2 regions of the Delftia sp. SD018 genome follow, and region 2 is predicted to be linked to the other one. Evidence: riboswitches for the same ligand, from Rfam matches in the RefSeq annotation. Region 2 holds a riboswitch; the other holds the start of a gene.
The links. Region 2 has a riboswitch for thiamine pyrophosphate ahead of thiC (phosphomethylpyrimidine synthase ThiC). Riboswitches for the same ligand answer to the same signal wherever they lie in the genome.

Region 1: another riboswitch for thiamine pyrophosphate. It lies ahead of INR38_RS24940 (long-chain fatty acid--CoA ligase); the one in region 2 lies ahead of thiC (phosphomethylpyrimidine synthase ThiC).

Annotation. Positions count from the first base shown of each region.
Region 1 covers NZ_JADDRN010000033.1:49,117-53,328, forward strand. The annotation lists gene INR38_RS24935 (acyl-CoA reductase) at 1-1,298, opposite strand, end outside; gene INR38_RS24940 (long-chain fatty acid--CoA ligase) at 1,295-2,413, opposite strand; TPP riboswitch at 2,481-2,572, opposite strand; gene INR38_RS24945 (hypothetical protein) at 2,601-4,212, opposite strand, start outside.
Region 2 covers NZ_JADDRN010000030.1:13,058-17,269, reverse strand. The annotation lists gene thiC (phosphomethylpyrimidine synthase ThiC) at 1-1,940, opposite strand, end outside; TPP riboswitch at 2,206-2,331, opposite strand; gene INR38_RS23825 (nitroreductase) at 2,395-3,057, opposite strand; gene cysE (serine O-acetyltransferase) at 3,110-3,934, opposite strand; gene INR38_RS23815 (RNA methyltransferase) at 3,970-4,212, opposite strand, start outside.

The sequences.
Region 1 (4,212 bases), on a different contig from region 2:
TGCTCGGGCGAGGCGGCAATGCCGGCCGTCTGCAAGTATTCGCGCTGCGCGGCCACCACGGGCACGGCGTCATCCAGGCGGTCCACGCCCACCACGGCAATCGTGCGGTACAGGGCCGTGGGCGCCAGCGGCTGCAGGCTGTCGCTGTACGCCACGCTCCAGGGCGCGTCAACGGGGCCCAGCAGCTGCTGCGCGTCGCCCGACCATTCCACGGACTGCTGCCAGCGGGCCACGGCGGCGCCCTCCTCCAGCTCCAACGGCCGGCGTGCAAAGCGCCGCTGCAGGTTGGCCAGTTCGGCCGCCAGATAGTCGGCAAAGGCACGCGCAGAGACGGGGGCGCCGCGCTCCACGTAGAAGACATGGGGCGAGTAGCAGCCCTGCTGGTCGTAGCGCATCACGTCCCAGGCCGCCAGCCGCGCCACGGCGGGCGCCTTGAGCGTGTCCAGCGCGGCAGCGCCCACCATGCCAAAGCCCAGCTTGTGGCCGTGCAGCAGAAAGCGCGTGGTCACGGGCAGGCGCTGGCGCAGTGCCTGCAGCGTCTGGTTGCCGCCGTAGGCGAGCACGGTGTCGGCCTCGGCGTGGAGCGCGGCGGCTCCACCGCCATCCACGCCATCGGCGCCATCCGCCCCATCCACACCCCCCGCACCGCTCCACCACACCACGGCCAGACAATCGGCCAGCAGCGGATGCACCTCGGCCAGCAGCCGTGCGAACCAGCCCGCGAACAGCGGCTCGGCGCTGGCCAGCTTGCCAATGGCGGGCGCCTTGACCAGCAGGCCGCAGACCAGGCTCCACAGGGACAGCGCAGGCACGTTGCCGGCCCAGCTGTGCATCAGCAGGTCAGGGCCGAAGGCACGCACCGCGCCGCCCTTGGGCGCGGGCTGGAAGCCGTCGAGCACGGCCGGGTTGGCAAAGTCCTCGGCCACGAAGCGCCGCAGCTGGGCGGCGCGAAAGGTCTTGAAGAAGCCCGTCAACCCCAGGCGCACCATGTCGGCGTCATAGCCGCTGACCACGGGCAGCCAGGCCTCGGCCTGGCGCCGATAGGGATCGCTGCGGTCCAGCAGGCGGGCGATGGCGCGGTCGATGGCGTCGATGATCTCGGCCACGGGCATGGCCCTCAGGTGGCGGTCGGCGGCACGGCGCACATGGGCTGCCAGCGCATGCATCTGCGGGCCGGTCAGCAGGGGCACGGAGACTTCCAGCCGCACGCCGCCGCGTTCGAAGGGCAGCACATGCCACTGCACCTCGTCCTCGCGCAAACCAGGCAGGTAGCCGGCCGTGATCCGCTCGATGTTCATGCAGCAGCGGCCTTCACGAATTCATCGACCGCCAGCGAGCAGCCCTTGGCCGCTGCGCCCTCGGCACGCCCCAGCAACAGGAAACCGCTGTTCTCGCCATGGCCGGCCCACAGGCCCACGTCCTCGGTGAGGATGGTGGTGACCGCGTTGTAGTTGGCCAGGTCGCAGTGCACGAGAATGCCGCGCTCGCCGGGAGCCACGCTGCGGCCGGTGACGGGTTCGACCAGGCGCGAGCGTATCCAGTGCGGCCCCGACTTGACCGAGGGCAGCGTGGCATTGCCGTCGTCATAGAACTGCGTGCTCAACTCGGTCATGCCGTACATGTTGATGCAGTGGCTGCGCGGCACGCCCAGCAGCCGGGACAGGTCGGCGTAGAAATCCTCCAGCGGCAGCTCGCGCGACTGGCCCTTGTAGCCGCCCGTGTCCAGGATGCGGCTGCCTGGCGGCAGGCAAAAGCTGCGGCCCTGCTCGCGCAGCGCATCCATCACATGCACCAGGCTGAAGCTGGCGCCCAGCAGCGCATAGGGGCGGCCGCTGCGCTCGGACTCCTCCAGCACGGCGCACAGGCCGGGCATGTCCAGTCCTTCGGGGGTGAGGAAGTAGCGGCTGTCGGGAGTGCCGAATTCCGTCTTGGCCAGCGCCAGGTAGTGGGCCAGCGAAGAGTTGGGCATGGCCTGCTCGTCGGGGAAGAGGATGCCCATGGGCAGGCGCTCGTGCCCGGCCATGAAGCGCTGCGCGAAGTTGCGCGTCATCGACGCATCGTAGACATCGAGCGCGGGATGGAAGTGGCGTCCGCGCGCGGACAGTCCCTTGGCCTGGCCCGTGGTGCCGCTGGTCATGAACACGCGCTCCGCGGGCGAGGCCGGCTCGCTGCGCAGCTCCATGGCCTTGAACGCGTCAATGGGCACGGCGGGAATGTCGCTCCAGGTCTTCACATTGCGCAGCGTGGCGCCGCGCCGCTGGCAGAAGCTGCGAAACGGCGCATTCGATTCGTATTGGTAGGCGAACAGCCGCAGGGCCAGTGCGTCGAACTGCTCGTCGGTGCAGCCGTCCATGGCGATGAATGCAAGCAGGTCTGCGACCAAAGAAGCCGCCTGGGGCCGGGCCTTGTCCATGGAATTCCTTCGAGAGCTGGGACGTGATGCTCCGAAGGCTCCCCCGCCCGTGGCGCATGGGCGGCCACGCAGGGGTGCAAGCTCTTCTTCCGCCGGAATGACCCGGTTCAAGTTCTCGGGTGTGGATCTCAGCACTGGCGTGCACCCCGGAGCGGAGGGCTATCTTACAGCAGGGTCACCAACCCCGTCAGGCCAGCAGGCGAACCCCAAAACCCAGCAAGGTCGCGACATACAGCAGCATCAAGGCCTTGCCCAGCACACCACTGTTGGACCAGAAGTGGCGTGCCACGGCGAAGTCCCAGGCGCCATCGCGCACCTGCAGCTGCGGCAACCGCGCCAGGATCTCGCGCCTGAACGCGGCCTCGTCGAACAGGGGACTGCCATTGAGTCGCAGGGGAATGGCGCGAAGGCCCATCCACAAATGCTGGCGCGTGCAGGTGACGCGACTGGCATCGAATTTTCGGGTCCTGCGTGCCATGCGTACCGCGATCCGATGCCCGTCCGTGGCTATGCGCATGGTCTCCAGCTGCTTGAGCTTGCGCCAAAGCCATGCATACAGACACAGCGGCAACACAGCCAAAAGCACCAGCAGGACACCGAGCATGCCCGTTGGATCGCACGATTTGTCCGGACCGCAGTCGCGCTGGTGCAAAAGCGGCAAGAACCAGTAGACCATCCCTCCTGCAACCAGGCAATGCAGAACGCCAACCATGGCAAGCGCACGCCTGCGCTTCACGGTGCTGCCCGCAAGCGCCGTGACCGAAGTGACCAGCGGCTTTCCTTCCGAGGTTTGAGAAGCCTGCGCGGCGTGCTGGGACGGTGAGGAAACCACGACCGCGCTGGAGGCTTCGGTGTCGCCCACTTCCTGCCAGCGCTTGCCGCCCAATTGGCGCAATTCCCCCGCCTTCCAGGCAAGCCACAGTCCCAGAGCCATCAATACCCCGATGCTGCCCAGCAGGAACGAAGGCAACCGCCTGCCCCATTCATAGGACGAGCGGGCAGACGCCAGTTCGCCGCGGAATGCAGCATCCCCGAAAGGCTCCAGCACGCGGCCGTCCAGATCCACGCGATGGACGGTGAATTGGGTCATGTCCGGCAGCAACAACTCCTGACCCACCATGGCGATGGCGTTCGGGTCCTGGTCGGGCGAAAGCGGCATCACCCGGTCAGGCCTCAACTGGGAATCCATCAACAGCAGATCTGCTCCCCGCATGCTCGAGTCTGCCACCAGCACCCATAGACGCTGCTGGCCATCCAGCTGCATGGCGAACGGGAAGCGGCGCCCGGAACGCAGGCCCGCATATTCCACGGGAAATACGGCAGGCGCGGCCTGGGTGCTCTGTGCCGTATCGATTTGCGCAATCTGATGGCGGTTGGTATTGGCCACCCACATGCGCTCGCCTACCTGCAGCGTCTGATTCGGAAAGCGCAGGCCTTCGCTGTAGGTCTTGAGCAGCACATAGGCTTGCGCTGCACTGGAAGCGGCGTCGCGCTGGTAAACGAGAACGCGGTGATTGGATGCGTCGGAGACCACAATCTGCGCTTCATCGGCCGTTACCCGCATCCAGCGATAGCCACCGCGTGTGGACAAATCGGGCAGATCCAGCGCCACGCAGCGCTGCATTGCCAGATCGCAGCGATGCACACGTCCCTGGTCATGCGCCCAAAGCGTCTTCTCGCCAATGAACTGAAGGCTGCTGACCGATGGGGTCAAACCCAATTGCGCCAACTCCAGACGCTGCAGGCGTGTGCCCTGCCGATCAAACTGATGCAAAGCGCCATGGCTTTGAATCCACACT
Region 2 (4,212 bases):
CGCGCCGTCGTATCGCTGCTGGCCGCCACGATGGGGATATAGAACTCTCCGCCCGCGCGGTTGAATTCCTCGGCCTTGGCCTGCATTCCGGCGGCAATGCCTTCCTGCTCGGCCACGCCCTTGGCAGCGGCGAATTCGCGCACTTCCTGGGTGATCTTCATGGAGCAGAACTTGGGGCCGCACATGGAGCAGAAGTGCGCCACCTTGGCGCTGTCCTTGGGCAGGGTTTCGTCGTGGTAGGCCTGGGCGGTGTCGGGGTCCAGGCCCAGGTTGAACTGGTCCTGCCAGCGGAAGTCGAAGCGGGCCTGGCTCAGCGCGTCGTCGCGGGCGCGGGCGCCGGGGTGGCCCTTGGCGACGTCGGCGGCGTGGGCGGCGATCTTGTACGCGATGATGCCCTGCTTGACGTCGTCGCGGTCGGGCAGGCCCAGGTGTTCCTTGGGCGTGACGTAGCACAGCATGGCGGTGCCGAACCAGCCGATCATGGCCGCGCCGATGGCGCTGGCGATGTGGTCGTAGCCGGGGGCGATGTCGATGGTCAGCGGGCCCAGGGTGTAGAACGGCGCCTCGTGGCAGTGCTTGAGCTGCTCGGTCATGTTGGCCTGGATCATGTGCATGGGCACGTGGCCGGGGCCTTCGATCATGGTCTGCACGTCGTGCTTCCAGGCCAGCTGGGTCAGCTCGCCCAGGGTCTTGAGTTCGGCGAACTGGGCTTCGTCATTGGCGTCCGAGGCGCTGCCGGGGCGCAGGCCGTCGCCCAGCGAAAAGCTGACGTCGTACTGCTTCATGATGTCGCAGATGTCCTCGAAGTGCTCGTACAGGAAGCTCTCGCGGTGGTGGGCCATGCACCACTTGGCCATGATGGAGCCGCCGCGCGAGACGATGCCCGTGCGGCGCTGGGCCGTGAGGTGAATGTAGGCCAGGCGCACGCCGGCGTGGATGGTGAAGTAGTCCACGCCCTGCTCGGCCTGCTCGATCAGGGTGTCGCGGAAGATGGGCCAGGTCAGGTCCTCGGCAATGCCGCCCACTTTCTCCAGCGCCTGGTAGATGGGCACGGTGCCGATGGGCACGGGCGAGTTGCGGATGATCCAGTCGCGCGTGGTGTGGATGTTCTTGCCGGTGGACAGGTCCATCACGTTGTCCGCGCCCCAGCGGATGGCCCAGACCAGCTTCTCGACCTCTTCCTCGATGCTGGAGGTGACGGCCGAGTTGCCGATGTTGGCGTTGATCTTGACCTTGAAGTTGCGCCCGATGGCCATGGGCTCGATCTCGGGGTGGTTGATGTTGGCCGGAATGATGGCGCGGCCGCGCGCCACTTCGTCGCGCACGAACTCGGGCGTGATGATCTTGGGGATGGCGGCGCCCAGGCCGTTGCCGGCCAGGCGCGCCTCGCGCGCGGCGTCCTGCTGGTACTCGGCCATCCATTCGCGGCGGCCGTTCTCGCGCAGGGCCACGTATTCCATCTCGGGCGTGATGATGCCCTTGCGCGCATAGTGCATCTGGGTGACGTTGCCGCCGCTCTTGGCGCGGCGCGGCTGGCGCTGCAGCGATGCGGCCTCGGCCCGCAGGCGTGCCACGCGCTCGTCTTCCTCGCCGCGCTTGCCGCCGTCGTCCAGGGCCTGGCGCAGGCGGCCGGCGTAGTACTCGCTGTCGCCGCGCGACTCGATCCAGGCATTGCGCACGCCCGGCAGGCCGCTGCGCACGTCGATGGCCACGGCCGGATCGGTGTAGGGGCCCGAGGTGTCATAGACGCTGACCTGCTCGCCATTGGTCAGCTGGATATCGCGCACGGGCACGCTCAGGCCGGCATGCAGGCTGCCTTGCAGATAGCTCTTGGTGGAGGCCGGGAACGGCTTGCGCGACTGCGCCAGCAGGTCGGAAAAACGCTGTGCGTCTGGAGCTTCGCCGGCTGCGGGGGTGAAGATGGAATCGGGAGCGTTCATGTCGGGTTCCTTGCGTTCAAAGCGTCGATCAACAACGCTCCGGGAACCGGACACTCCTTGGGCTGTGCCAAAGGCCGCGCACCGGGCTATGCCAGTGTGGGCCTGCCAGGGCCGTATGGCCTTGGCCCCTGGTTGCCACGCACGCCAAGGCGCACGAGCAGCCTTGGTTGGCAAGGGTCGATGTGCGTTGGATGGTGGCCTGCCTGGCCGTTGCGGCCCTGCGTGTATCCGCCGTGGCGGACTTCCATCCTCTGACTTCGGCCCCGCTTCAGGGTCCCGCTCTTCTTCCGCCGGTATCAACCGGATCAAGTTCGTCGGGTTCGCCGCCTGGCCCATGCAGCGCATGGACCGGTTGGCATCTCAGTGCATCAGCACACCCCGGAGCAGAGCGCAGTATAGGGGATGGCAAGGCGCCCTTGCCCTGCGGGTTTGCCCAGGGGCCTGAAAGCCCTGCTCAGTCGAAGCCGCGCATCTGTGCCCATTCGGCCACCGGTGCGCGCGTGGCGCGCCAGCCGTTGATGGGGGCATCCTTGTCCTCGTAGCCCAGCGCAATGCCGAAGGCCACGTGGTAGCCCTCGGGCAGCGCCAGCGCCTGGGTCACGGCGTCGTTGTAGCGGCGCCAGAAGCCCTGGGCGCAGGTGGCCAGGCCATTGGCGCAGGCCAGCAGCATGAAGGACTGCAGGTAGATGCCCAGGTCCACCCATTGCGGCAGGCCCATGCGCTCGTCCACCGCCACGATCAGGCCCACGGGCGCGCCGAAGAACTGGCCGTTGCGCGCCAGCTGCTCCAGCCGCGCGGGCTTGTCGTCGCGCGGAATGCCCAGCGACTGGTACAGCTCCTCGCCATTGGCAAAGCGCCGGCTGCGGTAGGGCTCCCAGAGGTTGGGCGGGTAGGACAGACCGGGCTGGGCGTCCTGGGGCTCGGCTTCGGCAACGGCGGTGAGCAGCTGCTGCAGCGGCTCGCCCGTCAGCGCCAGCACGCGCCAGGGCTGCAGGTTGCCGCCCGAGGCCGCTTGTGCCGACTGTTCCATCAGGGAGCGCACCAGGGCCGCATCGGGCGACTGGGGCAGGAAGGCGCGCACGGAGCGGCGCGCATGCAAGGCCTGTTCAACGTTCATGCTGGTCGGAGTCTCCGGTCTTCTTGGGGATCTTTGGTGATCTTCTGCAGGCCTACTTGCCCATGATCTGGTCGATCTTGTCCTTCTGGAAGGCCTGCGGGCGCTCGGACTCGCAGGGCACGCAGTCGCCCACCTTGCTGCCGGCCGAGAGCTTGGCAATGGCCTCCCACAGCAGCGCAATCTGCTGCTCGTGCGCGGCCGCGCCATCGCTCAGGCCGCGCATGGCCTGGGCCACGGGGTCCATTTCCTGGGTGATGCCGTAGGCCGTGAACGGCTGGGGCGCGGCGGCCGACGGGACCTTGATGGACTCGGCCTTGGCCGATGCCAGGTCGTGCTCGGTCACATCAGCGCTGTGGCCGTTCTTGCTGGCGATGATGCGTGCCGGAATGCCCACGGCCGTGGCGCCTGCGGGCACGGGCTTGATGACCACAGCATTGCTGCCGATCTTGGCACCGTCGCCCACCTCGAAGCCGCCCAGCACCTTGGCGCCCGCGCTGACCACCACATCGCGGCCCAGCGTGGGATGGCGCTTGGCGCCCTTGTACAGCGAGGTGCCGCCCAGGGTCACGCCGTGGTAGATGGTGCAGCCGTCGCCGACCACGGCCGTCTCGCCGATGACGACGCCCATGCCGTGGTCGATGAAGACGCGCTCGCCGATGACGGCGCCGGGGTGGATCTCGATGCCCGTGAGCCAGCGGCCGATGTGCGAGATGAAGCGCCCCAGCCACTTGAGGCCATGGTTCCAGCACCAGTGCGCCGGGCGCTGCAGCCAGATCGCATGCAGACCCGGATAACAGGTGATGACCTCCCAGGTGCTGCGTGCCGCAGGGTCGCGGTCGAGGATGCACTGGATATCGGAGCGCAGGCGGTCAAGCATCTAGGGGCTGGTTATTGTTGACAAGACCGCTCAGTCTAGCGTTTCGGTGGGGTGCTCTGCAGCATGGCCTTCGCAACACCGCGCAGGATGTGGATTTCCTCGGCGGTCAGTTGCGAGCGGTTGAAAAGCTGGTTGAGGCGCGGCATCAGCTTCTTGGGTGCGGCCGGATCAAGAAAGCCGATATGCGCCAGCGCCTGCTCCCAATGGCCCAGCATGCCGGCCACCTGGGCCGCGTCGGCGCGCTGCGGCGCGGGCGTGTGCTCCACCACGGGAAAGCC